3 regions of the Agromyces sp. Y182 genome follow, and region 2 is predicted to be linked to each of the others. Evidence: predicted binding sites of a transcription regulator. Region 2 holds the regulator's gene; each other region holds the start of a gene.

The links. Region 2 encodes LexA, which represses DNA repair genes until DNA is damaged. Its sites were predicted from a motif close to TCGAACANNTGTTCGA; they were not measured.
Region 1: a site for LexA is predicted at 8,215-8,230, ahead of uvrA (excinuclease ABC subunit UvrA). Genes of this name have one in related genera too.
Region 3: a site for LexA is predicted at 4,408-4,423, ahead of AC1C2R_RS17790 (DUF6504 family protein). Genes of this name have one in related genera too.

Annotation. Positions count from the first base shown of each region.
Region 1 covers NZ_JCAIUF010000002.1:580,482-590,774, forward strand. Annotated here, with positions in the region: gene gap (type I glyceraldehyde-3-phosphate dehydrogenase) at 1-546, opposite strand, end outside; gene AC1C2R_RS17280 (superoxide dismutase) at 643-1,269, opposite strand; gene whiA (DNA-binding protein WhiA) at 1,373-2,353, opposite strand; gene rapZ (RNase adapter RapZ) at 2,392-3,267, opposite strand; gene uvrC (excinuclease ABC subunit UvrC) at 3,305-5,263, opposite strand; gene uvrA (excinuclease ABC subunit UvrA) at 5,268-8,159, opposite strand; gene uvrB (excinuclease ABC subunit UvrB) at 8,310-10,293, opposite strand, start outside.
Region 2 covers NZ_JCAIUF010000001.1:29,614-39,906, reverse strand. Annotated here, with positions in the region: gene metE (5-methyltetrahydropteroyltriglutamate--homocysteine S-methyltransferase) at 1-1,817, shown strand, start outside; gene AC1C2R_RS00185 (alpha/beta fold hydrolase) at 1,831-2,724, shown strand; gene lexA (transcriptional repressor LexA) at 2,774-3,451, opposite strand; gene AC1C2R_RS00175 (LysM peptidoglycan-binding domain-containing protein) at 3,721-4,122, shown strand; gene AC1C2R_RS00170 (histidinol-phosphate transaminase) at 4,208-5,299, shown strand; gene hisB (imidazoleglycerol-phosphate dehydratase HisB) at 5,296-5,910, shown strand; gene hisH (imidazole glycerol phosphate synthase subunit HisH) at 5,907-6,545, shown strand; gene priA (bifunctional 1-(5-phosphoribosyl)-5-((5-phosphoribosylamino)methylideneamino)imidazole-4-carboxamide isomerase/phosphoribosylanthranilate isomerase PriA) at 6,644-7,390, shown strand; gene AC1C2R_RS00150 (SseB family protein) at 7,374-8,234, shown strand; gene AC1C2R_RS00145 (pyridoxal phosphate-dependent decarboxylase family protein) at 8,377-9,798, shown strand; gene AC1C2R_RS00140 (ATP-dependent helicase) at 9,943-10,293, shown strand, end outside.
Region 3 covers NZ_JCAIUF010000002.1:690,217-700,509, forward strand. Annotated here, with positions in the region: gene acnA (aconitate hydratase AcnA) at 1-249, opposite strand, end outside; gene AC1C2R_RS17760 (DUF3159 domain-containing protein) at 406-1,194, opposite strand; gene AC1C2R_RS17765 (DUF3710 domain-containing protein) at 1,200-1,820, opposite strand; gene dut (dUTP diphosphatase) at 1,817-2,275, opposite strand; gene AC1C2R_RS17775 (DUF3093 domain-containing protein) at 2,314-2,778, shown strand; gene AC1C2R_RS17780 (DUF4193 domain-containing protein) at 2,775-3,068, opposite strand; gene sepH (septation protein SepH) at 3,263-4,333, shown strand; gene AC1C2R_RS17790 (DUF6504 family protein) at 4,440-4,724, shown strand; gene AC1C2R_RS17795 (benzoate/H(+) symporter BenE family transporter) at 4,776-5,954, opposite strand; gene clpX (ATP-dependent Clp protease ATP-binding subunit ClpX) at 5,981-7,255, opposite strand; gene AC1C2R_RS17805 (AAA family ATPase) at 7,370-8,128, opposite strand; gene AC1C2R_RS17810 (ATP-dependent Clp protease proteolytic subunit) at 8,138-8,806, opposite strand; gene AC1C2R_RS17815 (ATP-dependent Clp protease proteolytic subunit) at 8,834-9,418, opposite strand; gene AC1C2R_RS17820 (tetratricopeptide repeat protein) at 9,492-9,974, opposite strand; gene tig (trigger factor) at 10,048-10,293, opposite strand, start outside.

The DNA of each region.
Region 1 (10,293 bases), on a different contig from region 2:
GTACGCGTGGACCGTCGTCATGAGACCGCGCTCGATGCCGAATGCGTCGTTGAACACCTTGGCGAGCGGTGCGAGGCAGTTCGTGGTGCAGGAGGCGTTCGAGATGATGTGGTGCTTCTCGGGGTCGTAGTCGTGCTCGTTCACGCCGATGACGAACGTCGCGTCTTCATCGGTCGCGGGCGCCGAGATGAGCACCTTCTTCGCGCCGGCCTCGATGTGCTTGCGCGCGTCGGTGGCTTTCGTGAAGAAACCGGTCGACTCGATGACGATGTCGACACCCAACTCGCCCCACGGCAAGTTGGCGGGGTCGCGCTCGGCGAACGCCTTGATCGCCTTGCCGTCGACGATGATGTGGTCGTCGTCGTAGTCGACCGTCGCGTCCAGTCGACCCGCGATGGAGTCGTACTTCAGAAGGTGAGCGAGCGTCTTGTTGTCGGTGAGGTCGTTCACGGCGACGATCTCGAGGTCGGCGCCCTGGGCGAGGGCGGCACGGAAGTAGTTGCGGCCGATGCGGCCGAAGCCGTTGATGCCGATCTTTACAGACACAGATGTCTCCTGATTGACGATGGCGCGAACGCGCTCTTTCACTGGTGAACTGGTCGGACGGCGGTGTCCTCGGACATGCCCGAGGACACCATCCGTTTACGACAGTAGCAGCAGCCCTGAGGTCTTCTCACCGGCGGTCTGGAACCGCTTCTGGACGTTCTCCCAGTTCGTGATGGCCCAGAACGCCTTCACATAGTCGGCACGCACGTTCTTGTAGTCGAGGTAGTAGGCGTGCTCCCAGACATCGAGCATGAGCAGCGGCACGATGCCGGCAGGCAGATTGCCCTGCTGGTCGAAGAACTGCGCGATGATCAGGCGTTCTCCGATCGAATCCCACGCGAGCACGGCCCAGCCGGAGCCTTGAACGCCAAGCGCCGTCGCGGTGAAGTGCGCCTGGAACTTATCGAACGATCCGAAGTGATCGTCGATCGCCGAGGCGAGCTCGCCCGTGGGCTTGTCGCCGCCGTCGGGTGAGAGGTTGGTCCAGAAGATCGAGTGGTTGACGTGGCCGCCGAGATTGAACGCCAGGTCTTTCTCGAGCTTGTTGACGTTCGCGAGATTGCCCGAGTCGCGGGCCTCTGCGAGCTGGGCGAGCGCAGTGTTGGCGCCCGTCACATACGCCTGGTGGTGCTTCGAGTGGTGCAGCTCCATGATCGTGGCGCTGATCGACGGCTCGAGCGCCGAGTAGTCGTAAGGCAGATCGGGCAGGGTGTAGTCGGCCATTGCTTCTCCTTGTCAGATGCGCCGGGCCTCCGGGCGACCCCCGAGGTTCCGCGGCTGCCTTTCGAGTCTATGCCCGTCGCGAGGCTCGCTGCCGGGGCATCCGTCACACCTCGTCGAGATCTGCAGGCAGGCTCGCTTCGGTACCGGGCACGCCGAGATCGGCGGCCCGCTTGTCGGCCATCGCGAGGAGGCGGCGGATGCGACCCGCGACGGCGTCTTTGGTCATCGGCGGGTCGGCGTAGTGGCCGAGCTCGTCGAGGCTCGCCTCACGGTGGGACAGGCGCAACTCACCCGCGTACTTCAGATGTTCGGGGATGCCGTCGCCCAGCAGTTCCATCGCCCGATCGACACGAGCACACGCCGCAACGGCAGCCTGTGCCGAACGGCGCAGATTGGCGTCGTCGAAGTTCACGAGGCGATTCGCCGTCGCCCGCACCTCTCGCCGCTGGCGCAACTCCTCCCAGTTGCGCACCGTGTCGGTGGCGCCCATCACGGCGAGCATCGCGCTGATCGCCTCGCCATCGCGAATCACGACACGATGCACACCGCGCACCTCCCGCGCCTTCGCCGAGATCCCGAGCCGACCAGCGGCGCCCACGAGGGCCATCGCGGCCTCGTTTCCGGGGCAGATGACCTCGAGCGCGGCCGAGCGGCCCGGATCGGTCAGGCTCCCCTTGGCGAGGAACGCGCCGCGCCAGATCGCCGCCACCTCGTCACGGGAACCGGTCGTCAGTTTGTTCGGCAACCCTCGAACCGGGCGCCGCCGAGCATCGAGCAGGCCGGTCTGGCGCGCGAGGGTCTCTCCGCCGTCGAGCACGCGCACGAGGTACTGGTTGGAGCGTCGCACGCCCGTCGGCGAGATCACCGAGACGTCGGGCCGAACACCGTAGATCTCAGCGAGATCCCGAGTCACACGTCGCACGAGCGTCGGCGAGTCGAGCTCGGCCTCGATCGCGATGCGGTTCGAGATGATGTGGAGCCCGCCCGCGAACCGCAGGATGGACGCCAGTTCTGCGACTCTGACGCCCGTTTTCGACACCTCGACACGCGCCAATTCTTCTTTCACGTCAGCGGTCAGTGCCACCTCAAGTCCCATCTCTCATCATGTCGCCTGGCCGTCGATCACTCGCGGCCGAGATCCCGGTCTTTCACGCTGACGACGACTCCGGGCAGCGCTGCGATGCGCGAGCTCAGTTCGCGCACCAGGGCGACCGAGCGGTGCTTGCCCCCGGTGCATCCGATTGCGATCGTGGCATGTCGTTTGTTCTCGCGCTGGTAGCCCGCGAGCACGGGCTCGAGCGCCTTCGCGTACGCGTCGAGGAACTCGCGCGCGCCGGGCTGGCTCAGCACGTACTCCGAAACTGCGGCGTCGTTGCCGGTGAGGTGGCGAAGCTCGGGGATCCAGAATGGATTGGGAAGGAACCTCGCATCGGCGACGAGATCGGCGTCGGCAGGCACCCCGTACTTGAATCCGAAACTCTGCATGGTGATGCGAAGCCCGGCGTGACCTTCTTCGGCGAATGTCTCGGTGACGAGGGTCGCGAGCTGGTGGATGTTGAGATCGGACGTGTCGACGACGATGTCGCTCGCTTCGCGCAACTCGGCCAGCCGCGCGCGCTCCGCGCCGATGCCGTCGAGAAGCGTGCCATTGCCCTGCAGCGGGTGCGGGCGACGCACCGACTCGAAGCGGCGCACGAGCACGGCGTCGGTCGCGTCGAGGAAGACGACGCGCACGCTGATGCCCGTGCGCAGCGCCTGGATGATCTCACGCAGCTCGGAGAAGAAGCCCCCGCCACGGATGTCGACGATCGCGGCGATGCGCGGCAGCGACGTGCCCGCCCGCTCGACGAGCTCCACGAGGGGGCGCAGCATCTGCGGTGGCAGGTTGTCGACCACATACCAGCCGAGGTCTTCGAGCGCATTGCCGACGGTCGAACGCCCCGCACCGGACATGCCCGTCACGATCAGCATCTCTTGTTGCTCGGAATCAGCGGTCATCACGTCGAGGCCCCCTTCCGCGTGTCGACACCCCAGCCTATCGGGGTGCGGGCGCGCCATCGGCGTGCAGGGCTCGGTGCACGGTCGCCGCGAGCGTCGGCCCGATGCCCTTCACCTCGGCGATCTCGGGCTCGGATGCCGCGCGCAACCGCGCGACCGATCCGAAGTGTCGCAGCAACTCCTTCACGCGCGACGGCCCGAGCCCGGCAATCTCGGAGAGCACGCTGCCGATGTCGCGCTTGCGGCGTTGCCGTTGGTGAGTGATCGCGAACCGGTGGGCCTCATCGCGCACCCGCTGGAAGAGGAAGAGCGCGTCGCTGTTTCGCGGCAGGATCACCGGGAAATCGCCATCAGGCGTCCAGATCTCTTCAAGACGCTTGGCGATTCCGCAGAGGTAGATGCCCTCGACACCGGACTCCTCGAGCGCTCGGGCGGCCGCTGCGACCTGCGGCTGCCCGCCGTCGACCACCAGCAGATTCGGCCGATAGGCGAATCTCTTCCGGCGCTCGGATGCCGCGGCATCCGTCTCGCCGTGGGCCTCCGCGTCTTCACGGGTCGCCGCCGAGTCCGGCTCGACCGGCGAACCGATCGAATCGGGCGTCTTCAGGTAGGCGAGGCGGCGCGTGAGCACCTGATGGATCGAGTCGGTGTCGTCGGTGGAGTGCGGAATCGTGAATCGGCGGTATTCGTCTTTGCGCGGAAGTCCGTCTTCGAAGACGACCATCGAGGCGACGATGTTGGTGCCGCTGAGGTGGCTGACGTCGTAGCATTCGATGCGCAGCGGGGCGTCGGCCATTCCGAGCGCCTCCTGGATGTCTTCGAGAGCGCGGGAACGGGTCGTGAAGTCCGCGCTCCGCCGTGTCTTGTAGAGCATCAGCGTCTGCTTGGCGTTCTGCGTCGCGGTCGCGAGCAGAGCCGCCTTGTCGCCGCGTTGCGCGGCGCGCAGTCGCACCTTTCGCCCGGAGAGGTCGCCGAGCCAGGTCTCGAGAGCCGGAGCATCGTCGGGAAGTTCGGGCACGACGACTTCGACCGGTGGTCGGCTCCCGTCACCGTAGGCGTTCTGCACCACCGAGTCGACGAGTTCGCCGAACGGCACATCGAGCTCTTTGTCGACGGTCCACGAACGGACACCGCGAATGCGACCGCCGCGAACGATGAACTGCTGCACGGCCGCAGCGAGCTCATCGTGGTCGATTCCGAACACGTCGATGTCGACCTTCTCGCCGAGCACCACCGCACTCTTCTCGAAGAACGACGTCGCGGCCTGCAGCCGGTCGCGCAGACGCGCAGCAGATTCGTAGTCTTGCGCTGCGGCGGCCGTACGCATGCGTTGCGTGAGCTCGCCGATGATGCGCCGGTCTTGGCTCGCCATGAAGGAGACGAAGCGGTCGACGTTCTCACGATGCTCTTCGATGCCCACGCGACCCGAGCACGGACCGAAACAGCGTCCGATCTGCCCGGCGAAACACGGCTTGCCGCTGGCCATTGCCCGGCGGTAGTCGGAGTCTTTGCACGTGCGGATGGGGAAGAGCTTGAGCAGGATCTCGAGTGTCTCGTTGACGGCCCAGACCTTGGGGTAGGGGCCGAAATAGCGGGCACCGCGAATGTTGCGGTTGCGGGTGACCAGCGCACGCGGCGCCTCGTCGGCGAGCGTCACTGCGAGGTACGGGTAGGACTTGTCATCTTTGAACTGCACGTTGAACGGCGGGTCGAACTCGTTGATCCACGTGAACTCGAGCTGCAGCGCCTCGACTTCGTTGGCGACGACCGTCCACTCCACCGAGGCCGCGGTGGTGACCATCCGGCGGGTGCGCTCGTGCAGGGTGCGAAGGGGTGCGAAGTAGTTCGACAGACGTGCGCGCAGATTCTTCGCCTTGCCGACGTACAGCACACGCCGATCGGCGTCACGGAATCGGTAGACGCCGGGAGTCGTCGGAATCTCGCCCGTCTTCGGGCGGTACGGGACGCCCTGCTTGCTCGACAGTGCGGTGTTCATCGCCTCAGCTGGCAACTTCGGCTCGCACCGACGCCGCGTCGAGCATCTCGCGCAGGAAGTAACCGGTATGACTCTCGGACATGTTCGCGACCTGTTCGGGCGTGCCGGTCGCCACGATCTGGCCACCGCCCGAGCCGCCTTCGGGCCCGAGGTCGATGATCCAGTCGGCCGACTTGATGACGTCGAGGCTGTGTTCGATCACGATCACCGTGTTGCCCTTGTCGACGAGCTTGCCGAGCACCTTGAGCAACTTCTGCACGTCTTCGAAGTGCAGGCCGGTGGTGGGCTCATCGAGCACGTACACGCTGCGGCCGTTGGAGCGGCGCTGCAGCTCGGTCGCGAGCTTCACCCGCTGCGCCTCACCGCCCGAGAGCGTCGTGGCGCTCTGTCCGAGCTGCACGTAACCGAGGCCGACATCGACGAGCGTCTTCAGATAGCGGTGGATCGCCGAGATGGGCTCGAAGAACTCGGCCGCCTCACTGATCGGCATCTCGAGCACCTCGGCGATGTTCTTGCCCTTGTAGTTCACTTGAAGAGTCTCGCGGTTGTACCGCTTGCCACCGCACACCTCGCACGCGACGTAGACGTCGGGCAGGAAGTTCATCTCGATCTTGATCGTGCCGTCACCCGAGCATGCCTCGCATCGGCCGCCCTTGACGTTGAAGCTGAACCGCCCGGGGAGGTAGCCACGGGCCTTCGACTCGGTCGTCTCGGAGAAGAGCGTGCGGATGCGGTCGAAGACACCGGTGTAGGTGGCGGGGTTGGAGCGAGGAGTACGCCCGATCGGCGCCTGATCGACGTGCACGACCTTGTCGAGCTGGTCGAGCCCGGTGACGCGACGGTGCTTGCCCGCGACCTTTCGGGCGCCGTTGAGACGGTTCGCGAGCACCCGGTACAGGATGTCGTTCACGAGCGACGACTTGCCCGAGCCGCTCACGCCGGTCACGGCGGTCAGGATGCCGAGCGGGAACTCGACGTCGACGCCGCGCAGGTTGTTGGCTTCTGCGCCCTGCACGGTGATCGTGCGCTCGGGGTCGACGGGGCGGCGCGTCTCGGGAATCGGAATCGCCTTGCGACCCGACAGGTAGTCGCCGGTGAGTGAACGCGTGTTCTTCACGAGATCGGCGTAGCTGCCGGAGTGCACGACGGTGCCGCCGTTCACGCCCGCGCCCGGTCCGATGTCGACGATCCAGTCGGCCGTGCGAATCGTGTCTTCATCGTGTTCGACGACGATGAGGGTGTTGCCGAGATCGCGAAGCGCGATCAGGGTGTCGATGAGTCGACGGTTGTCGCGCTGGTGGAGGCCGATGCTCGGCTCGTCGAGCACGTAGAGCACGCCGGTGAGACCCGAACCGATCTGCGTCGCCAGACGGATGCGCTGCGCTTCTCCACCGGAGAGGGTCGCCGCCGCTCGCGAGAGGTCGAGATAGCTGAGCCCGACACGGATCAGGAAGTCGAGACGCAGCTTGATCTCGCGCAGCACCTGCGCGGCGATGGCTTGTTCGCGATCACTGAGCTCGAGGCGATCCATGAATGCACGGGCATCGGTGAGACTCAGCAGGCCCACGTCGGCGATGCTCGCATCGTGGATGAGCACCGACAGCACCTCGGGCTTCAGGCGCTTGCCGCCGCAGACCGGGCACGGCACCTCTCGCAGGTATTCCGACCAGCGCGCACGCTGCACATCGGTCTCGGCCTGCAGGTACTGGCGCTCGATGTAGGGCACGACGCCCTCGAAGCCGGAGGTGTAGCTCATCTCGCGGCCGTAGCGGTTGCGCCACTTCACCTTGACCTCGAAGTTGTCACCACGGAGCACTGCCTGGCGAGCCGCCTCGTCGAGCTCTTCCCACGGGGTATCGAGCGAGAACTCGAGATCTCGGGCGAGCCCGCCGAGGAGCTTCTCGTAGTAGTTGTAGAGGCTCTTGCCCTGGGAGGTCCACGGAATGATGACGCCCTCGGCGATGCTGAGGCTCGGATCGCCGAGCAGTAGTGCATCGTCGACCGACATGCGCGTGCCGAGCCCCGAGCACTCGGGGCAGGCGCCGAACGGCGCGTTGAACGAGAACGTACGCGGTTCGATCTCGGTCAGCTGGATCGGGTGCTGATTCGGGCAGGAGAGCTTCTCGGAGAACGTCGCCCACGCGGCCGGTCCGGTCTCATCGATGTAGTTGATCTGCACGAGGCCGTCGGTCAGGCGCAGTGCGGTCTCGAGGGAGTCGGTGAGCCGGCCGAGCATGTCGGGGCTTGCGACGAGCCGGTCGATCACCACGGAGATGTCGTGCTTGACCTGCTTCTTCAGCGTCGGTGGTTCATCGAGCCTGATGATGTCACCGTCGACGACCGCGCGGGTGTAGCCCTGGGCGGCGAGGTCACGGAAGAGGTCGACGAACTCGCCCTTCTTCTTCGACACGACCGGACTCACGACCTGGTAACGGGTGCCCTCGGCCAGCTCCATGAGCTGGTCGGCGATCTGCTGCACCGTCTGTCGCTGGATGCGCTCACCGCAGACCGGGCAGTGCGGCACACCGATGCGTGCCCACAGGAGGCGCATGTAGTCGTAGATCTCGGTGATCGTGCCGACGGTCGAGCGCGGGTTCCGGTTCGTCGACTTCTGGTCGATCGAGACCGCAGGGCTCAGCCCCTCGATGAAATCGACATCGGGGCGGTCGACCTGCCCCAGGAATTGACGAGCGTAGGCCGAGAGCGACTCGACGTAGCGCCGCTGCCCTTCAGCGAAGATCGTGTCGAACGCGAGCGAGGACTTGCCCGAACCAGAGAGGCCCGTGAACACCACCATCGCGTCACGCGGGATCTCGACGTCGACGTTCTGCAGGTTGTGCACGCGGGCACCGCGAACACTCAGGTGCGAATGGGCATCGAGACGTGAAACTGGCACTCTTCGAGTTTAGAGAGCACCACCGACACGGATGCCTCGTGCACACGCGCTCTGAGCGAACATACGTTCGAATCGGGCCGAGATCATTGCTCGCTCCGCCTGACCGCGACCGGATCGAACGATGCGATTCGGACGGTTGTCAGCGCCTCGTCAGCCGAGGTGGCCGGCCTTCTCCATCTGGCGGAGTTCACGCTTGAGATCGGAGACCTCGTCACGCAAGCGCGCGGCGAGTTCGAATTTCAACTCGCCGGCCGCGACGAGCATCTGCTCGTTGAGATCGCGGATGAGGTCTTCGAGGTCGTTGGCGCCGGCCGCAGCGATGCCCTCGCGCCGGAGGTTCGGCACCGGCGCCTTCTTCTTCGCATCGCGACCGGCGAGGAGGGCCGCGGTGTCGGCCCCTTCGCGCGCGAGCACTTGGGTGATGTCGGCGATGCGTTTGCGGAGCGGTTGCGGGTCGATGCCGTTGACGCGGTTGTACTCGAGCTGACGATCTCGTCGTCTCGTCGTCTCGTCGATCGCCGACTTCATCGAATCGGTGAGCACATCGGCATACATGTGCACCTCGCCCGAGACGTTTCGTGCGGCGCGACCGATCGTCTGGATGAGTGACGTCGACGACCGCAGGAACCCCTCTTTGTCAGCGTCGAGGATCGCGACGAGGGACACCTCGGGCAGGTCGAGCCCTTCACGGAGGAGGTTGATGCCGACCAGGACGTCGTACACGCCCGCCCGGAGTTCGGTCAGCAGCTCGACGCGGCGCAGCGTGTCGACATCTGAGTGGAGATAGCGCACCCGCACCCCCGCCTCGGAGAGGAAGTCGGTGAGCTCTTCGGCCATCTTCTTGGTGAGGGTCGTAACGAGCACGCGTTCGTTTCGCTCGGCGCGAGTGCGGATCTCGTCGAGCAGATCGTCGATCTGGCCCTTCGACGGCTTCACGATGATCTGTGGGTCGACGAGTCCTGTCGGACGGATGATCTGCTCCACCACGCCGTCGGCGATGCCCATCTCGTAGCGGCCGGGGGTGGCCGAGAGGTACACGGCCTGGCCGACGCGCGCCTTGAACTCATCCCACTTCAGCGGGCGGTTGTCGAGCGCGCTCGGCAGGCGGAATCCGTGCTCGACGAGGGTGCGCTTGCGGGAGGAGTCTCCCTCGTACATCGCACCGATCTGGGGAACCGTGACGTGCGACTCGTCGATCACCACGAGGAAGTCGTCGGCGAAGTAATCGAGGAGGCAATGCGGAGCCTCCCCCGCCTGTCGGCCGTCGATGTGCCTCGAGTAGTTCTCGATGCCGGAGCAGAAGCCGATCTGCTCCATCATCTCGAGATCGAACGTCGTGCGCATGCGCAGCCGCTGCGCCTCGAGCAGCTTGCCCTCGCGCTCGAGCTCGGCGAGTCGCTCTTCGAGCTCGATGCGGATGGTGCCGATCGCCCGCTGCATCACCTCTGTGCTCGCCACGTAGTGCGACCCTGGGAAGACCGGCACCGAGTCGAGTTTGGCAACCACCTGCCCGGTCAGCGGATGCAGGCTGTACAGCGCCTCGATCTCATCACCGAACATCTCGATGCGGATCGCCAGCTCTTCGTAGATCGGGATGATCTCGATCGTGTCGCCGCGCACTCGGAAGTTGCCGCGAGAGAAGTCGACATCGTTGCGCTGGTACTGCATCGAGACGAACTTGCGGATGAGCCAGTCGCGATCGACCCGCTGGCCGACCTGCAGCGGCATCATGGCACCGAGGTACTCCTCGGGCGTGCCAAGGCCGTAGATGCACGAAACAGAGGAGACGACCACGACGTCGCGCCGGCTCAGCAGTGAGTTCGTGGTGGAGTGCCGGAGCCGTTCGACTTCGGCGTTGACCGACGAGTCCTTCTCGATGAAGGTGTCGGTCTGCGGCACGTACGCCTCGGGCTGGTAGTAGTCGTAGTACGAGACGAAGTACTCGACCGCGTTGTTGGGCATGAGTTCGCGGAACTCGTTGGCCAGTTGCGCGGCCAACGTCTTGTTGTGTGCGAGCACGAGCGTGGGCCGCTGCACCTGTTCGATGAGCCAGGCGGTGGTCGCCGACTTGCCCGTGCCGGTCGCACCCAGCAGCACGACGTCGGTCTCGCCCGCGTTGATGCGGCCTGCGAGT
Region 2 (10,293 bases):
CGAAGGCGGCCGACGGGGCTCCCGAGAGCTTCCAGCCGATCGACCGGCTCGCCGACCTCGTGCCCGTCTACGCGGCGCTGCTCGAGGAGCTCGCCGAAGCAGGTGCCGAATGGGTGCAACTCGACGAGCCCGCCCTCGTGAGCGAGAGCATCGATGTCGCACGCGACCGGGTGCTCGAATCCGTCGCTGCGGCCTACGACGCGCTGGGCTCCCTCGAACGCCGCCCGGCGATCTTCGTCGCCGCACCATACGGCTCGCTCGACGACGCGCTGTCCGCCCTCGCAGCCACCCCGGTGGAGGCGATCGGCCTCGACCTCGTGCGCGGCGTACTGCCCGCGTCGCTCGACCCGGCGACGGCCGAGTCGCTCGCGGCGAAGACGGTGGTCGCGGGCGTCATCGACGGGCACAACATCTGGCGCGGGGACCTCGCCGCCGCATTCGAACAGCTCGAGGCCGCTCAGCGCCTCACCGCGACCGTCGCCGTCTCCACCTCCACCTCGTTGCTGCACGTGCCGCACGACGTCGACGACGAGGATGCGCTCGATGCACGACTCGTCGGCTGGCTCGCGTTCGCCGACCAGAAGGTCGGCCAGGTGGCCGCGCTCGGTCGCGGACTTGCGAACGGGCGCGCCGCGATCGAGGGCGAGCTCGCCGCGGCATCCGCTGCCCTCGCCGATCGCGGCGGTGCGCCGGGTGTGCGCGTGCCGGTCGTACGCGACCGCCTCGCGTCGCTCACTGAGAGTGACTTCGCTCGCGCGAGCTACGACGAGCGTGTTGTGGCGCAGGCGTCCCTCGGCCTGCCCGAGCTGCCGACGACGACGATCGGGTCGTTCCCGCAGACCGGCGAGATCCGTCGCGCCCGCGCCGGCCTGGTGGGCGGCACGCTCACGGGTGAGGAGTACACCTCGCTCATGCGCGAGGAGATCGAGCGCGTCGTGCGGTTGCAGGAAGACCTCGGGCTCGACGTGCTCGTGCACGGCGAACCCGAGCGCAACGACATGGTGCAGTACTTCGCCGAACTGCTCGACGGGTTCGCGGTCACCAAGCACGGTTGGGTGCAGTCGTACGGCTCGCGCTGCACGCGTCCCTCGATCCTCTGGGGTGATGTCTCGCGGCCGGCGCCGATGACGGTCGAATGGTCCGCGTACGCCCAGTCGCTGACCGAGCAGCCCATGAAGGGCATGTTGACCGGCCCCGTCACGATCCTCGCCTGGTCGTTCGTGCGCGACGACCAGCCGCTCGGCGACACGGCGCGACAGGTTGCGCTCGCCCTGCGCGACGAGATCGCCGATCTCGAGGCAGCCGGTATCCGGGTCATCCAGGTCGACGAGCCCGCACTCCGAGAGCTGCTGCCGCTGAAGCGCGCCGACCAGCCCGCCTACCTCGGGTGGTCGGTCGGTGCCTTCCGCCTCTCGACCGGCGGTGCGGCCCCGGCGACGCAGGTGCACACGCACCTCTGCTATTCGGAGTTCGGCGTCGTGATCGATGCGATCAAGAACCTCGACGCCGACGTCACTTCGATCGAAGCGGCCCGCAGCCGTATGGAGGTCGTCGACGACCTCGAGACGAGCGGCTTCGACCACGGCATCGGCCCGGGCGTCTACGACATCCACTCGCCACGAGTGCCGAGCGTCGACGAGGTGCAGGCGCTCCTCGAACGCGCAGCCGGCGCGATCCCCGCCACCCGGCTCTGGGTCAATCCCGACTGCGGTCTGAAGACGCGCGGCTACGACGAGACCGTCGAGTCGCTGCGGCACATCGTCGAGGCGACCCGTGCGGTGCGGGCCGGTCGCGCCGCCTCGGTACTCGCCGGGTAGCACGGGCGAGCGGATGCCGCGGCTCGCGACATCCGCTCGGCTGACGTTCGGCCGACGCAGGGCTGGGACTCAGCTGGTGTTCGGCCGACGCTCGGCTGGTGTCGAGGCGACGCACAGGCGCAGCGCGTACTTTGGTCGTATGCAACTTGCGGTCCACGAATCCGGCCGGGGTTCGCGAACCGCGGTCCTCATCCACGGCATCATGTCCGATTCCCGCGCGTGGCACCGAGTGACTGCCGAGCTCGAGGCGCAGGGGTTCCGGGTGCTCGCCGTCGACCTGACAGGTCATGGACGCAGTCCGCGTGCCGTGCACTACTCGCCCGCCGCATGGGCGAGCGACGTCGTCGAGACGCTCACGCCGGTGCTCGACGGCCCTCCCGATCTCGTCATGGGCCACTCGCTCGGCGGGCTGGTGGCGAGCCTCGTCGCAGATCGGCTCGCGCCTCGCGCGGCGATCTACATCGACCCGGCCTTCTCCTTCCCGAAGGGCGTGAAGGGGTGGGCGTTCAAGGCATTCTTCGCGATAGCACCGAGGCCGCGCCGGTCGGCGCTGGTGCGCATGAATCCGAAGTGGAGTGCGGTCGACGTCGAGATCGAGCTCGCGACGCTTCGAGACTGGGACAAGCGCACCATCCTCGGTTTCACCGATACGCGACCGCTGGTGCCGCCCGTGCGCCTCGTCGCCCCCACTCTGGTGCTCCTGGCGGAGAAGAGCCTGCTCATCACGGCGAAGGTCGCCCGGCAGCTTCGCGGACAGGGCATGACCGTGGCGACCCTGCGCGGAACGGGCCACACCGTGTTTCGTGACGATCACGCCGGGTTCATGGATGCGGTGTTCGACTGGTTCAACGCGCTGGCGCCTGCCACGGTCGGAAGCGGTCTCGCCGGAGTCCGGACCGCGGCGTAGCGACCGGCCGTCGCCGGCCGCTCCATGACTGACCGGTGGGGTTGCCCGGTCAGACTGCTCGGAGCACCGCGACGATCTTGCCGAGCACTTCGGCATGGTCGCCGACGATGGGCTCGAACGCGCTGTTCCGCGGCAGCAGCCAGGTGTGGCCGTCGCGCTGGCGGAACACCTTCACGGTGGCCTCGCCGTCGAGCATCGCCGCGACGATCTCACCGTTCTCTGCGGTGCGCTGCGAGCGCACCACTACCCAATCGCCGTCGCAGATCGCGGCGTCGATCATGGAGTCGCCCACGACCTTCAACATGAACAGCTCGCCTTTGCCGACCAGTTGACGGGGGAGCGGGAACACCTCGTCGATCTGCTGTTCGGCCGTGATCGGCACACCCGCGGCGATGCGGCCGACCAGCGGCACCATCGCCGCGTCGCCGACCGGGATCGGGTCGGAAGAGGTGACGGGTCGCTCGGTGACGCCCGGCAGCTCGATGAGCACCTCGAGTGCTCGAGGGCGGTTGGGGTCGCGCCGGAGGTACCCGGCGAGCTCGAGCTGGTTCAGTTGGTGCGTGACACTCGAGAGCGAGGAGAGCCCGACGTCGTCGCCGATCTCGCGCATGCTCGGCGGGTAGCCGCGGCTGGAGACCGAGCGCTGGATCATCTCGAGGATCGAGATCTGCTTGGCGCTCAAGCTCTTTCGGCGGCGTGGCCTGCCGGCCGCCTGCACGTCGTCGATGTCGGTGCTCAACGTCTTCGCCCCTCGTAGCGGCCGCCTCGCGGCCGGATGTCGGTGGTCTCTGGTCGACTCTCTTCCAGATATTCGAAACTGTATCCGCCTCGCGCGCGCTCGGCAAACATTTGTTCGAGTGTGTCGCGGAATCCGCTCGACAGAATTCCCCGCGTCTTCCCTTGCGTTGTTCGTCATTCGAATGTATGTTCGGAACAGAGTTTCGCATCCGGTTCTCCCGGCCGAGAGCCGGATGCGACTCCTACAGGAGGTGTGACATGAGTGCAGCGATCGCAACGCCCGGCTTCCAGCCCCCAAGTGCCCTTCAGCGAGAGGAGGCGGCGTCGGTTGTTCCCGCGCGCACGCGGCTCCGACTGACGCGACGGGGCCGCATCGTGTTCACGTCGCTCGGCGCAGTTCCGCTCGTCGTGTGGGCATTCGTTGCGGTGATCGGCGCGGGCGGCGCCGCGGCCGACGTCGAATCCACTGGCGTCTCGTTCGAGGCTGCGTCGTTCGAATACACGACGGTCGGGCAAGGCGACTCGCTCTGGGAGATCGCCGAGTCGATCGACCCCGGGGCCGATGTGCGAGAGATCATCGCCGAAATCATGCGGCTCAACGGGCTCGATGACGCGGTGGTCGAACCCGGTCAGCGCCTTGCGCTTCCCGCCGCTCCGTGACCCGTGACCGTCTGAAGCGTCGGGGTTCCGCCGGTCGATGACGGCGCGTCCGAATGACCTCGGTGCGCATCGTTAGCATTGAAGGGTGACGAGTCTCGAAGACCTCCCCATCCGCGATGACCTTCGTGGTCGCACGCCGTACGGGGCTCCGCAGCAGGCAGTTCCGGTCGCGCTCAATGTCAACGAGAACACGCATCCGATTCCCGAAGACGTCGCACACGATGTCGTCGCCCGTGTCGCCGCCGCCATTCTCACGCTCAATCGCTATCCCGATCGAGAGTTCACCGAGCTGCGGCGTGCATTCGCCCGCTATCTGCGCCATGGCCTCGAGCCGGCGCAGATCTGGGCTGCGAACGGTTCGAACGAAGTGCTCCAGCACATCCTCCAGGCCTACGGCGGGCCGGGCCGCACCGTGCTGGGCTTTGCGCCGACGTATTCGATGTACGGCCTGCTGGCCTCCGGCACCGGCACCGAGTGGCTCACCGCCGGTCGTGATGACGAGTTCGAACTCAGTCCCGAAACGGCCGTGTCGGCGGTGCGAGAGCACGATCCCGACATCGTGCTGCTCTGCGCGCCGAACAACCCGACGGGTACGCCGCTCTCACTCGAGACGATCGAGGCGGTCGTCGACGCGGCGCGCGGCATCGTCGTCGTCGATGAGGCCTACTTCGAGTTCGCCGACCCCGGAACCCCGAGTGCGCTCACGCTGCTGCCGGGGCGGCCCCGGCTGCTCGTGTCGCGCACGATGAGCAAGGCGTTCGCGTTCGCCGGCGCCCGCGTCGGCTACCTCGCCGGTGATCCGGCCGCCATCGACGCACTTCGGCTCGTGCGACTGCCGTACCACCTCTCCGCGCTCACTCAGGCGGCTGCGCTCGGCGCCCTGGCGCACTCGACCGAGATGCTCGCGATGGTCGATGAGATACGCACCCAGCGCGAGCGCATCTCGGTCGAGCTCCTTCGACTCGGGTTCCACCCATATCGCAGCGGCTCGAACTTCGTGCTCTTCGGCGGGATCGACGACCCGCATGCGGTCTTCGATCAGTTGCTCGCGCGCGGCATCCTGATCCGCGAGATCGGCATCCCCGGTCACTTGCGCGTCACGGCCGGCACTGAGGCCGAGACCACCGCCTTCCTCGAAGCGATCGCCGTTTCGGCCCCGAATAGGATTGACTCATGACCGCAACGAGACCGCCGCGCACCGCCCGGGTCCAGCGCGAGACGAGTGAATCGAGCATCGACCTCTCGATCGATCTCGACGGCACAGGCGTGAGCGACATCGAGACGAGCGTGCCGTTCTACGACCACCTGCTCACGGCGTTCGCGAAGCACTCGCTCACCGACCTCACCGTGCGGGCACGCGGCGATATCGAGATCGACGTGCACCACACGGTCGAAGACGTCGGCATCGTGCTGGGGCAGGCCATCAAGCAGGCGCTCGGCGACAAGCGCGGCATCTCGCGGTACGGCGATGCCCTCGTGCCGCTCGATGAGGCGCTCGCACAGGCGGTCGTCGACATCTCGGGGCGTCCGTTCCTCGTGCACACCGGAGAGCCCACCGGGTTCGAGTACCACCTCATCGGCGGGCACTTCACCGGCTCGATGGTGCGGCACGTCTTCGAGGCCATCGCGTTCAACGCGGGCCTGACCGTGCACGTTACCGTGCTCGGCGGCCGCGACCCGCATCACGTCGCCGAAGCCGAATTCAAAGCGTTCGCGCGGGCATTCCGTCAGGCGAAGTCGTTCGACCCGCTCGTGTCCGGCGTTCCGTCGACGAAGGGCGCTTTGTGAGCCGCACCCGGCGCGTCGTCGTGCTCGACTACGGCTCGGGCAACGTGCACTCTGCCGCGAAGGCGCTCGAGCGTTCCGGCGCAGAAGTCACCGTCACCGCCGACCGGGCCGCAGCACTCGAGGCCGATGGTCTCGTCGTGCCGGGTGTCGGTGCGTTCAAGGCGGTCATGCAGCAACTGCACGCGGTTCGCGGTGAAGAGATCATCGATCGGCGACTTGCCGGCGGCCGGCCGGTGCTCGGCATCTGCGTGGGCATGCAGGTGCTGTTCGAGCGGGGCGTCGAGCGTGGCGTCGACACCGAAGGACTCGGCGAATGGCCCGGCATCGTCACCGAGTTGCCTGCCGCGGTACTGCCGCACATGGGTTGGAACACGGTCGAAGCGGGTGAGGGCTCCGCGCTCTTCGCGGGCATCGAAGACGAGCGCTTCTACTTCGTGCACTCGTTCGCAGCGCAGCAGTGGCTGCTCGACGTGCAGCCGCCGTTCCCGAAGCCCGCGCTCACGTGGGCCGAGCACGGCGGTCGGTTCCTCGCGGCCGTCGAGAACGGACCGCTGTCGGCGACCCAGTTCCATCCCGAGAAGTCGTCGGGGCCCGGCATCCGCTTGCTCGCCAACTGGCTCGGCACGCTCGACTGAGCCCATCGGCGTCACGTGCACGTCGCCGCGACGTGGTCGGACTAGGATGCTGTGACTGTGCCGATTCGCAGGCGCGACCGCGATCTCTAGGACAGTGAATGAGTGAATTCAACAAGACCCCCCGCCTGGTTTTGCTTCCGGCCGTCGATGTGGCCGGTGGCAAGGCGGTGCGCCTGACGCAGGGTGAGGCCGGCACCGAGACCAGCTACGGCGACCCCGTCGACGCGGCCGTCGATTGGGCCGATCAGGGGGCCGAGTGGATCCACCTCGTCGACCTCGACGCGGCGTTCGGTCGCGGCTCGAACGCGGGCGTGCTGAAGAAGGCCATCCGCCAGGTGCGTGGCGTGAACGTCGAACTCTCCGGTGGCATCCGCGACGACGAGTCGCTCGAGCATGCCCTCGAGATCGGCGCCAAGCGCATCAACCTCGGTACGGCAGCGCTCGAGAACCCCGAGTGGGCGGCGTCCGTCATCGCTCAGTACGGCGAGGCGATCGCGATCGGGCTCGACGTGCGCGGCACGACGCTCGCCGCGCGTGGTTGGACGCAGGACGGCGGTGACCTCTGGCAGGTCATGGAGCGCCTCGAAGAAGCCGGCGCCGCCCGATACGTCGTCACCGACGTCACGAAAGACGGCACGCTGCAGGGCCCGAACCTCGATCTGCTGCGCCAGGTGATGGACCGCACGCACCGCCCGGTCGTGGCATCGGGGGGCATCTCGAGCCTCGACGACATCGTCGCCCTCCGCGAGCTCGTGCCGCTCGGCCTCGAGGGTGCCATCGTGGGCAAGGCGCTCTACGCCGGTGCATTCACGTTGGCCGAGGCGCTGGATGTCGCTTCGCAGTGACCCCGGCGCCGAGCCGGGTCGCGGTGAGACGGATGCCGCGGCATCCGTCGACTCGCAGTCGGCTGCCGGTGCCGGTGCTGGTACCGACTCCGCCGGCGTGCCGTGGGCGGGGCGGGCGTTCCAGTCGAACGCGCATGCCGCCGACGACGGCCGGGCACCGGAGGCCCTCGCCGCCGCGCTGGACGGTTTCCGCGCGGGCACGATCGGCCAGGCCGCCGTTGTGGCGGAGTTCGCCCGATCGCGTCTCCTGATCCCGCTCCTCGCCGAACTCGGAACCGGCGGTGCGGAGACGGGCGCGCACGGCCTCGCTGTCGACAAGAGCCAGGAGCTCTCGATCGTCACCGTCGAGGGGCCTGATGGGCGCAAGGTGCTGCCGGTGTTCGCCTCGGTGCAGGCGATGTCGCGATGGAACCCCGTGGCGCGGCCGGTGCCGGCCGACGGTGTGCGGGTCGCCCTCGCCGCCGCTGACGACGGCACCGATCTCGTCGTGCTCGACCCGGGCTCCGCGACCGAATTCGTGCTGCGGAGGCCGGCGCTCTGGGCGGTCGCGCAGTCGCAGGACTGGCATCCGCCGTTCGAATCCCGAGAGGTCGAGGCCGCATTCCGTCGTTCGATCGACCGGGAGCTCGCGGTGCTCGGTGTGACCCTCCTCGCCGGCGACCCCGACGCGCGACTCGCCGGTCCCGAGCTCGTGGTGCGCCTGGAGCTCATCGGTGGGCTCAGCCGGGACGAGCTGGACGCGACGACGGCGCGTCTTGCACGTCGGTGGGCGGCCGACGACGTCATTGCGACGTCGGTGGATTCGCTCACGGTCAGACTCGTGGGTGGCGCACCACTCGCCTGATCGCGCGTCTGCCGATTGCGTGGGCGCTGGCGTGGCATCGCGCGGGTGGATGCGTCTGTCGCCTGAATGGGGCCGTTGACCGTTCCCCCTGCAGCGGCGCACAATCGGGTTGTGCGTGCGGCGCACGGAATCCAGGTGCGGCATGGATGGATCGACATCGCCGACCGGTGGCGACACCGCGTACGACGAAGTGCTCGAGGCTGCCGGTCATCACGCACGGGAGTGGCTGTCGGGGGTGGGCGAGCGCCGGATTCCGCCGCGCGCGACCCTCGATGAGATCAAGGACCGACTGGGGCGCGAGCTGCCCGTGATCGGTGAGCCAGACCTCGATGTTCTCGTGCGGCTCGCAGAGGGCGCCGAGCCGGGACTCATCGCGATCGGGTCGCCTCGCTTCTACGGCTGGGTGATCGGCGGCACGCAGCCGGTCGCGCTCGCTGCAGACTGGCTGGTTTCGGCGTGGGATCAGAACACGGGACTGCGAGCGATCACTCCGGGTGCGGTCGCCGTCGAGGAGCTCGCGGGGGAGTGGCTCCTCGAGATCCTCGGATTGCCGGAGGGCAGTGACGTCGGGTTCACGACCGGGGCGACGATGGCGCAGTTCTCGTGCATGGCGGCCGCTCGAAACGAGGTGCTGCACCGCGTCGGCTGGGATGTCGAGACCAATGGGCTCGCCGGTGCGCCGGCCGTGCGGTACATCGCCGGTGAAGAGCGGCACGGCACGGTCGACCTGGCGGCGCGTTATCTCGGCCTCGGGGCGCCGACGACGGTACCGGCCGACGGGCAGGGGCGCATCCGCGTCGACGAGTTGAGCGCTGCGCTCGCAATGGGCACGGGCCCGGCGATCGTCGCCCTCCAGGCCGGCAACATCCACTCGGGCGCATTCGACGACTTCGCCGCCGCGATCGAAGTCGCCCATGCCGCCGGCGCTTGGGTGCACGTCGACGGCGCGTTCGGGCTGTGGGCGGCGGCGTCCTCCGCGCTCGGCCACCTCGTGGCGGGATTCGAAGGGGCCGACTCCTGGTCGACCGATGCGCACAAGACCCTCAATGTGCCCTATGACTGCGGCATCGCCATCGTGCGTGATCCTGCGGCGATGCGCCGCGCGCTCGGTATGCACGCGAGCTACCTGCAGGCGACGGACGTCGGTGCGGACCCGCACGAGAAGGTGCCCGAGCTGTCGCGCCGCGCGCGAGGGGTGCCGACGTGGGCGGTGCTGCGTTCCCTCGGCCGCACGGGGGTCGCGGGCCTCGTCGACGGCCTGGCCGAATCGGCCCGTGCCATCGCCGACGGCCTCGGCCGGCTTCAGGGCGTCGAGGTGCTGAACGACGTCGTGTTCACACAAGTGTGCATCGCGCTCGATGACGACGCGGCGACAGCCGCGCTCAGCGAGCGGCTGTGGTCCGACGGCGAGGTGCTCGCGATGACCTCGCGCTGGCGGGGTCGCACCGTCGTGCGGTTCTCGGTGAGCAATTGGCGCACGGATGCCGCGCAGGTCGCGCGCACGGTCGAAGCCGTCTCCCGTGCCCTGGCCGCGATCCGCGCGGAGACTCCGTCGGTCGAGTAGCCTTCCCCGTCGGTCGAGTAGCGCCCTCCCCGCTGGTCGAGTAGCGCCTTCCCCGTCGGTCGAGTAGCGCCCGACGAAGGAGGACGCGTATCGAGACCCCACAACGCTCAGCCCGCAGTCGGCGGCATCCGCTTGAATGGAGTCATGACGGAAGCGCTCGACGCGTTCTCGCCTGCGACGCGGGCGTGGTTCACCGAGTCCTTCCGCGCGCCCACCGCGGTACAGCGCGGCGCCTGGCAGTCGATCTCCCGTGGCGATCACTCGCTGGTCGTCGCGCCGACCGGTTCAGGTAAGACGCTCGCCGCGTTCCTCTGGGCGATCGACCGACTCCACCACGAGGGGGCCGACGCGACCACCACGGGCACCCGGGTCATCTACCTCTCGCCGCTGAAGGCCCTCGGCGTCGACGTCGAACGCAACCTGCGGGCACCGCTCGTGGGCATTGCGCGTACGGCCGCCGCCCATGGTCTCGAGGTGCCTGAGGTGTCGGTTGGG
Region 3 (10,293 bases), on a different contig from region 2:
GACGACACGAGCCGGCGTGAACTGGATCTCGGTGTCGGGCTCGGCCGTCGGCACCCACGACCCGAGGGCCTCGATCTGCTCCCTGGTGACGTTCTTGCCGTCTTCGGTGCGCAGCAGGTTCTCGAGCAGCACCTTGAGGCTGAACGGCAGCTTCTCATGGCCCGGCACGCTGTCGATCCGGAAGATCTCGTAGGACTCATCACCGACGTGGAGCGTGTCCTTCGCCCCGAAACTGTTCACTGCAGACACGATGTCCTCTCCTTCGTGGATGCCGCCGAACACGCGGGCGACGCTCCATCTTCTCCGTCAGACATGGGGCTGTTCCAGCAAGGGTAACCTAAGCCACTCGCCCGCCGACAGGCCTCGCACGGTGTGCGGATTTATCTTGACGTCGAGATAACTCTATCACTCGGCAGAGCGAGCCGAAGACGGATAGATCGCCCGAACCACGAGCCAAGAGAAGACCAGCACGAGCGCGTAGAGCGGCACGCCCATGAGGAGGCGAGTGGCCCCGAGCGCCTCGACGTTGTCGACGAGGTAGAACGGCACCTGCACCGCAAGGCGCGCGACGAACAGCCCGATCCAGACGAGCGTGAGGAACTGCGCCGCGCGGTACTTGCGCTTGTCGTGCTTCCAGGCGACGCCGTCGCCCATGAGGAATCCGACGATGAGGCCGAGCGCCGGCCAACGAACGAGCAGCGATACGATCAGCGCGAGCGCGTACCCCGCATTCGTGAAGAACCCGAGCACGTAGTTGTCGCGCGCATTGCCCGACCAGAGGGCGAGCGCCGCCGAAGCGAGCACGCCGATGAGCCCCGCGATCGCCTGGGTCGGCTGCCCCTTGGTGGCGAGCCGCACGACCGTGAACACCACTGCGAGACCGACGGATGCCGTGAGTGCGGGCACGAGCGCGGCCTGCGCGTCTTGGCCTGCGAAGCTCGTGAGCCCGCTGTAGACCACCAGGAACACGAGTCCGGGCAACAGTGCCTCGAGGATGCCTCGAACGCCGCCGACCGCGGTCAGCAGGTCACGGCCGCTCAGCTTCTCGTCACGCGCGAGGGCGCCGAGGCCGCTCTTCTCGGCGGCGGCGGCGAACTGCCTTCCGAACTCGCCGCCCTCTGCGGGCTCACCCTCGGATGCGGCATCCGTTCGGCCGCTCTCATCGGGACGCGACGGCCCAGAGGCATCCGTCATCTCGGTCACGCCGTGGGTGCGCCTGCGGAGGACGCGGGCATGCGCAGCGGAATCAGGTCGCGCGGCGGCATCGGCGTGGTGCCGCGCACCACGACGATCGAACGGAAGAGGTCTTCGACCTTGGCAGCCGCGGCCGGGTCGACCGCGGCTTCACCGGCGATCACACCGCGCAGGAACCATCGGGGTCCGTCGACCCCGACGAAGCGCGCGAGTCGCATCTGACCCTGCTGCCCCTCGCCCGCGGCGACGGGGATCTGGGCGAGCAGTTCAGGCCCGAAGCTGCCCTCGCGCACGGTGGTCGTGCCGCCCTGGCGGGCGATCTGCTCAGCGATCTGCGCGCGGATCTCGTGCCAGAGACCACTCGAACGCGGCGCGGCGAACGGCTGCACCTGCAGCGTCGAATTCGCGTAGTCGAGGCCGATGGCGACGACCCGTTTGGTGCCCTCTTCTACTTCGAGGCGAAGGTGGAGACCCTCACGCGGCAGCACCTTCACACCGCCGAGGTCGACATAGGGACGAACCGGGTTCGCCTCGGCCTCATCGAAGGGGCCCGCGCTCGCGCGGTCTTCGGGGGCCGACTTTGGCTGGTCGGCGGAGATCTCGCCGGTGTTCTCGATGTCGCTCACGCGTTCACTCCTGACTTGTGCGCCCCGGTACCGGTGGAGCCGAACCCGCCCTCGCCGCGCACGCTGCCGGGCAGTCGCTCGACCTCGACGAACCGCGCGCGGAGCACGGGCATCACGACGAGCTGGGCGATACGGTCGCCGGCCTCGATCGTGTACGGCTCGATCGCGTCGGTGTTCAGCAGGGCGACCTTGATCTCGCCGCGGTAGCCCGCATCGACCGTGCCTGGCGCATTGACGATCGTGATGCCGTGCTTGAAGGCCAGACCCGAACGGGGCACGACGAAGGCGACGTACCCGTCTGGCAGCGCGATCGCGACGCCTGTGCCGACGGTGGCGCGCTCTCCGGGCTCGAGGATGACCGACTCGGCGGCATGGAGATCGGCGCCCGCATCGCCCGGATGGGCGTACGACGGAACGTGCTCGGCCGTGATCAGCACATCGATGGAATCGGTCACTGTTCGAGGGTAGTGCAGAAGTCTGGTCGAATAGAGCCATGCCCGACTACCGCGAAAGACTCTGGCCGACGCCGTGGATCTACCTCGCCTCACTGCTCTTCATCCCCGCCAGCATCCTCGTGCTTGCGCCGGTCTCCCTGCCCGCCGGCATCGCGACCGGGATCATCCTCTACGGCGCGGTGGTCATCTCACTCAGCCTCACGGCACCGGTCATCGAGGTCGCCGACGGACGGCTCAGTGCGGGTCGTGCGTCGATCCCGCTCGTCGACACCGGAACAGCGGTGGGGGCGACGGATGCCGCTGCGCGCGTCGAACGCGGAACGGGTCTCGATGCCCGCGCGTTCCTCGTGATCCGCGGATGGGTGCAATCCGTCGTGCGGGTTCCCGTCACCGACGAGTCGGACCCCACGCCCTACTGGCTGATCTCGACGCGTCATCCGAAAGAACTGGCCGCCGCGATCAATGGATCACGACGGCCTGAGCGTACTGAGCCGAGCGTCTAGGACGCGCACTCCAAGCAGATCGGCCCGAGCTTCGTCTCGTGGTCGATCTGTGAACGATGTTTCACCAGGAAGCAGTTCACACAGGTGAACTCGTCAGCTTGCGGCGGAAGCACCACCACGTCGAGTTCGACGTCGGAGAGATCGGCACCAGCGAGGTCGAACCCGCCGGGGTTATCGGCGTCTTCGACATCCACTACGCCCGACATCTTGTCGGGGACGCGCTCCTTGAGGGCCTCGATCGACTCAGAGTCGTCTTCGGTCTTCCTCGGTGCGTCGTAATCCGTTGCCATTCCCATCCATTTCCTCATCGCCGAAGATTCGGCGGCCATAGTCTGCATCAAATCGGTTGCGTTAGCAAACCACTTGTGTGGGTTTTCCCAGGTCCTTCGTGCTCAACTTCCGCCGCGCCCGGGGTATTCCCACGAGCACACATCCCGACGTGGCATCCTTGGGCGGAGACGAAGGCACGGAAGGGCTTGTCGCGATGCAGGAACTCAAGGTAATCGGAGTCGAGAACGGCGCATTGCTCGCCGCATCCGACGATGGCGCGCGCTTCCGGATCGAGATCGACGAAGTACTGCAATCTCGTATCCGGCAGGCGCAACCCGAACAGCACACCGGGCCCAAACCTTCGCCGCGCGAAGTGCAGTCCCACATCAGGTCGGGCATGTCGGCCGAAGAGGTCGCTCAGGTCACCGGCGCATCCCTCGACTACATCCGCCGCTTCGAAGGCCCCGTGCTCGCCGAGCGCGAACACATGGTCACCTCGGCACTCGCGGTGCCGGTGCACGTCTCGATCGAGGTCGACCCGGCCGACGAGCCGCCGTCGTTCGGCGGAGTCATCCGTGACCGACTCGCCCAGCTCAGCGCCCATGGTGAACGCTGGGCGAGCTGGAAAGACGAGGAGCGCGGCTGGATCATCAAGCTCGAGTTCACTGCCGAGACGATCGAGCACGACGCACGCTGGAGCTTCGAGCCCCGCAAGCAATCGCTGCAACCGCTGAACTCCGAAGCGATCACACTCTCGCAGCAGGGCGAGATGAAGGGCGGGCTGATCCCGCGCCTGCGCGTCGTCGCTGCCGACTCCGACGAGTCGCGCTTCGACAGCGGCGCCTTCACCTTCGAAGAGCCCGAGCACGGCGAATTCGACACCGCCCCGCATCTCGAACCGCTCCCGTACTCGCGCTCGCCGCAGACGTCGAGCCCTGCAGCGTCGCGTGCTGCGATCAAACGAGCGGATGAACCGAAGCAGACGCTCGGCGAGACAGCAGACCTGCTCGAGGCGCTCCGGCGACGGCGCGGCGAGCGGGAGGCTGCCGGAAACGGGCAAGAGCAGCCGCCGACACCGGTCACCCCGGCTGTGATGCAGGAACCAGTACCCCCGCCCGAGCAACCGGTCGAAGAGAAGCCCGGCACGGCCGCTCGGAGCATTTGGGGCGGCAAAGCCTCCACCGGCCCGGCCGGCGCACGGGGCGCTTCCAAGAAGGGGCGTGCTTCGATGCCGAGCTGGGATGAGATCGTCTTCGGCGCGCGCACCGACGACGATCTCGCCTGATCGCCGACTGAGCTGAGGAACGCCGCCGGGCAGATGCTCGGCGGCGTTTCGTGCGCTCGAGCGCGGTGCTACCATCGAACATACATTCGATTTCGGTGAGGTGCCCATGTCGCTCGTTCACGAGTTCGTCGAGGTATGGACGAACGACGACGGCCGCCCCGAGCGACTCGTGTGGCGCTCACGTCGCTTCCGCGTGACGGACACTCCGACGACGCTCGTGGGCCCGTGCGACTGGTGGTCACCCGTCGCGGCACACGATGTCTCACCAGGCAGACCGCCGCTGCAGATCGCAGGCTGGCGTTTCCAGGCCACTGCCGACGACGGCGAGACCCACGTCTTCGATGTACGCCGCCACGAGCGCCGCTGGGAGCTCGTGCGCGTCTTCGATTGAGCACCGCGTGGCATAGCCGCCTTCAGGGCGTCAGAGCCCTCACCGGGCTGTTCAGCGGGCTTCGCTGGCCTTCGCGCTCCGGTCGCGGACGCGCGGACGCAACCAGAGCATGAGGATTCCACCCACCACGAGCCCCCAGAAAGCCGAGCCGATCCCGACGACCGCAACGCCCGACGCCGTCACCAGGAATGTGCCGATCGCGGTGATGCGCTGCCCCGGAGCTTCGAGCGCGCCCGTGACGGACGTGACCAGGGCGCCGAGCAGCGCGAGTCCGGCAACCGCCGTGATGATGATCGGCGGTGAGGCCTGCACGACCGCGGCAGCGAGCCCCGCCCCTGCTCCGAACACGAGGTAAACGACCCCCGAAGTGAGCGTGGCGACCCATCGGCGCCCGGCGTCGGGATTCGACTCGGGGCTCGCCATGATCGCAGCGGTGATCGCCGCGAGGTTGATCGCGTGGCCGCCCGCGAAGGCCGCGGCCACGGATGCGGCGCCTGAGGTGACGAGAACCTGCCTGGGAGCGAGGCGATAGCCGAACGTCGACATCACCGCGAACCCCGGCACGTTCTGGCCCGCCATGGTCACGATGAAGAGGGGCAGGCCGAGACTCACGATGACGAATGGGTCGAAGACCGGTGCGACGAACTCGAGCTGCGGCCGCACGGCTTCACTGCCGAGCACGGCCGGACCCGCGATCACTGCGATGCCGATCACCGCCACGAGCATCGCCGCCGGAACGGCCCAGCGAGGCGCGAGGCGAGCGAGCAGCAACCAGACGAGGATCATCGGAAGGGCGATCGCCGGCTGCTCGACGGCCGCGAACACCGGAGCGACGCAGATCGGAAAGAGGATGCCGGCGAGCATCGCGCTCGCGATCGGCTTCGGGATGCTCGTGATCGCGCGCCCGAGCGCAGGCCACAGGCCCGAGAGCACGATGAGCACACCGCAGACGATGAAGGCACCGATCGCCGCCGCGAATTGCTGGGTGGTCGCGGCCGCCGCGACGAGCAGCGCCGCACCGGGTGTCGACCACGCGAACGAGACCGGCATCCGGGTGATGACCGGCAGAAGGATGCACGTGACGCCGGTCGCAATGCACAGCGCGAACAGGCCTGAAGCTGCCTGCGTCTCGCTCGCGCCGACGGCGAGGAGTCCTGCGATCACCAGGGCGAAGGAGCTCGCGAACCCGGTGATGGCCGCGATGACGCCCGCGACGACGGTTTGGAAGATGTCCGGTGCTCGCTCTCGAACGAGTTCTACGCCGACTTCTCAGCGCGACGCGGCTTGTGCTGCACGATCGTGGGGGCGGCATTGTCGAGCACCGCGGCCTTGGTGACGACGACCCGGGCGACACCTGTCGAAGAGGGCACCTCGAACATGATCGGTCCGAGCACCTCCTCCATGATCGCGCGGAGGCCGCGTGCACCGGTCTGTCGAAGCACGGCGAGGTCGGCGATCGCCTGCAACGCCTCCTCTTCGAAGTCGAGTTCGACGCCGTCGAGTTCGAACATGCGCTGGTACTGCCGCACGAGCGCGTTCTTCGGCACCGTGAGGATCTGCATGAGCGCCTCGCGGTCGAGCGGCGTCACGGTCGCCACGACCGGGAGCCGGCCGATGAACTCGGGGATCAGGCCGAACTTGTGGAGATCTTCGGGCAGCACCTCGCTGAAGATGTCGGCTTCGTCTTCTTTGTTGTGCAACGGGGCACCGAACCCGATGCCGCGCTTGCCCGCCCGCGAGGAGATGATGTCTTCGAGGCCCGCGAACGCTCCGGCCACGATGAAGAGCACGTTCGTCGTGTCGATCTGGATGAACTCCTGGTGCGGGTGCTTGCGCCCGCCCTGCGGCGGCACCGATGCGACGGTGCCCTCGAGGATCTTCAGGAGCGCCTGCTGCACGCCCTCACCCGAGACATCCCTCGTGATCGACGGGTTCTCGGCCTTTCGCGCGATCTTGTCGACCTCGTCGATGTAGATGATGCCGGTCTCAGCGCGCTTCACATCGAAGTCGGCGGCCTGGATGAGCTTCAGCAGGATGTTCTCGACGTCTTCACCGACGTACCCCGCCTCGGTGAGCGCGGTGGCGTCGGCCACGGCGAACGGCACGTTCAGCTGCTTGGCCAAGGTCTGCGCGAGGTAGGTCTTTCCGCAGCCCGTCGGGCCGATCAGCAGGATGTTGGACTTCGCCAGCTCCACGTCGTCGCGCGCATCTGCCGACGTCAGCGTCGTGCGTGCGCGAACGCGCTTGTAGTGGTTGTAGACCGCAACGGCGAGCGCCTTCTTCGCGGCCTCTTGACCGATGACGTACTCCTCGAGGAATCCGAAGATCTCTTTGGGCTTCGGCAGCTCGAACTCGCCCGCCTCCGTCTCGCCGGCTTCGGCGAGCCGCTCCTCGATGATTTCGTTGCAGAGCTCCACGCACTCGTCGCAGATGTAGACGCCGGGTCCGGCGATGAGCTGCTGCACCTGCTTCTGGCTCTTTCCGCAGAAGGAACACTTGAGCAGGTCGGCGCTCTCTCCGATGCGTGCCATCGAAACCCTCCCTGTCGACGAGTCTGTTCCGAGCCTAGCCCGAGATCGGGCCGATCGAGGGTAGCCGGTCGGATTCGACACGCCCAGCAGTTCGCCGGTCGCGAACTGCGGCCATCAGTCGAGCAGGTGACGCAGATACCGCTTCGGGTCATCGAGGTACAGACGCCAGTGCGAGACGAGCTCGAGTTCCTCCCAGGTGGTCTCGCGGATGCCCCACTCCCCCAGTTCGAGGATCGTGGCGCCCGGCACCGAGGCGAGGATCGGCGAATGGGTGGCGCAGATGACTTGCGTGCCGCGCGACACCATGCGGTCGAGGCCGGCGATCCAGCTGAGGATGGAGGCGAACGAGAGGGCTGCCTCTGGCTCGTCGAGGCAGACGAGGCCGGCCAGGTACTGCGAGTGGTTCAGCTTGTTGTCGAGTAGGTCGTTGAACGACTCGCCGTGGCTCATCGAATGCAGATGCTGGTCGGGGCTGCCGGGCAGCGCCTCGAGGTAGCTGTAGTAGCCGTGCATCGTCTCTGCCCGCAGGAAGAAGCCCCATCGCGGCGCCGACGGACTGCGTTCGATTCGCAGCCAGTCGCCGAGCGGCGATTCGCTCGGTCTGGTGGATCGCCCGCCGTTGTTGCTGCCGCCCTCTGGTGGGAGCCCGTAGGCCGTCGCGATGCCCTCGAGCAGCGTCGACTTGCCGCTGCCGTTCTCGCCGACGAGGAAGGTCAGCCCGGGCGCGAACTCGATGCCGCCATCCCGGATGAGCTGGGCGACCGCGGGAATCGTCGCCGGCCAGGAACCGCGGTCGATCGCGGCATCCGAATACAGCGAAACGCGACGGATGGCGCGGCTGTCGTTCAGCCAGTCATCCGCCGCGTTCACCACGCTGCGAGGTTATCGCGTGATCGCCGGGAGGCTCTTGCGCGAGGTGAGCACCTGGTCGATGAGACCGTACTCGAGGGCTTCGGCCGCGGAGAGGATCTTGTCGCGGTCGATGTCGGTGTTGACCTGCTCCTGCGTGCGGTTCGAGTGACGCGAGAGCGTCTCTTCGAGCCATCCGCGCATGCGCAGGATCTCGGCCGCCTGGATCTCGATGTCGGATGCCTGGCCATGCCCGGCCTCGCCCATCGCCGGCTGGTGGATCAGGATGCGCGCATTCGGCAGTGCCAGGCGCTTGCCGGGCGTGCCTGCAGCGGCGATGACCGCCGCTGCCGACGCAGCCTGGCCGAGTACGACCGTCTGGATGTGCGGACGGATGTACTGCATCGTGTCGTAGATCGCCGTCATCGCAGTGAAGGAGCCACCGGGCGAGTTGATGTAGAGGATGATGTCGCGGTCGGGATCCATCGACTCGAGCACGAGGAGCTGCGCCATGATGTCGTCGGCGGATGCGTCGTCGACCTGCACGCCGAGGAAGATGATGCGGTCCTCGAAGAGCTTGGCGTAGGGGTCTTGGCGCTTGTAGCCGTAGGCAGTGCGCTCCTCGAAGCTCGGCAGGATGTAGCGCGAGCCCGGTGCTTGGACGCCGTTGAAGGCGGTGCCACCGAAAGCGGGTATGTTCATTCGCTCGTTCTCTCTTCTCTCGAGTGCCTACGCCTGGGTTCCGCCGCCGCCGGCGACATCGAGTGCCGACTCGCGGATGTGGTCGACGAAGCCGTACTCGAGTGCCTGCTGTGCGTTGAACCAACGGTCGCGGTCGCCGTCGGCGTTGATCTGCTCGACGGTCTTGCCGGTCTGCGCCGCGGTGATCTCGGCGAGGCGCTTCTTCATGTCGAGGATGAGCTGCGCCTGCGTCTGGATGTCGCTCGAAGTGCCGCCGAAGCCGCCGTGCGGCTGGTGCAGGAGCACGCGCGCGTTGGGGGTGATGTACCGCTTGCCCTTGGTGCCGGCGGTGAGGAGCAGCTGCCCCATCGAGGCGGCCATGCCGATGCCGACCGTGACGATGTCGTTCGGCACGAACTGCATCGTGTCGTAGATCGCCATGCCGGCCGTGATGGACCCGCCCGGTGAATTGACGTAGAGGAAGATGTCTTTCTTGGCATCTTCGGCGGCGAGCAGCAGCAGCTTCGCCGCGATCTCGTTGGCGTTGTCGTCGCGCACCTCGGAGCCAAGCCAGATGATGCGGTCCTTCAGCAGTCGATCGAAAACACCGGTGCCTGGTGTCGGTTCGGCCATGTTTCGCTCCGTTTCCGTTGTCGCGTTCACTCGAATCTATCCGGTGCAACGCACGCGAACGGGGCTGTTCGCCCTAGGCGGATGCCGCGAGCTCCGCGGCGTATGCGGCGACCGAGACGCGGTAGCGCTGCAGGTGCGGCGCGAGAGCCGAGAGAGCGTCTGATGCCGCCCGGGCGGGCAAGCCCGCATCGACGAGGGCGAGCGCCCTGAACGCGACGACCGCGTCGTGCAGCTCACCGGCGTCGGGCTCGATCGCATCGAGGAGGGCGATCGCTTCGAGCGGCCGCCCGAGGTTGCGGATCGTGGAGGCGAGCTGGACATGGGCCTGCACGCGTTCAGAACCGGCGAGGCCGTTCGCGAGGGCGTCGCGGTACAGCACTTCGGCGTCGACTTCGAGGCCCGCGGAGTCACGTGAACCCGCACGTTCGAAGAGCGCGAGCGGATCATCTGCCGGACGCTCGGCGGCGATGGCGTCGATACGGCGGACCACCTCGTCGTCACCGAGTTCGTCTGCTGCCGCCCAGACGGCGTCGACCCGCTGCTGCCAGTCGCTCATGCTGTGCTCCTCTTCGACGAACAAGCGGGGCCGGGCGATTCGCCCGGCCCCGCTCACTGAAATCGACGCTCGACTATTCGGCGTCTGCCTTCTTCGTTGCACGCTTCTTGGGCGCGGGCTTCTCAGCAGCGTCGTCGGCAGCGGCGGCCTTCTTCGGCGCACGCTTCTTCGGCGCGGGCTTCTCGACGGCTTCGGCCTCTTCGACGATCTCTTCAGCCTCGTCGACGGTCTCGGTCTCGGCCTCTGCTTCGGCTTCGTTTTCGGCGACGGCGGTGAACTCGGAGAGATCGACGGGCTTGCCCGCGGCATCCGACACCTT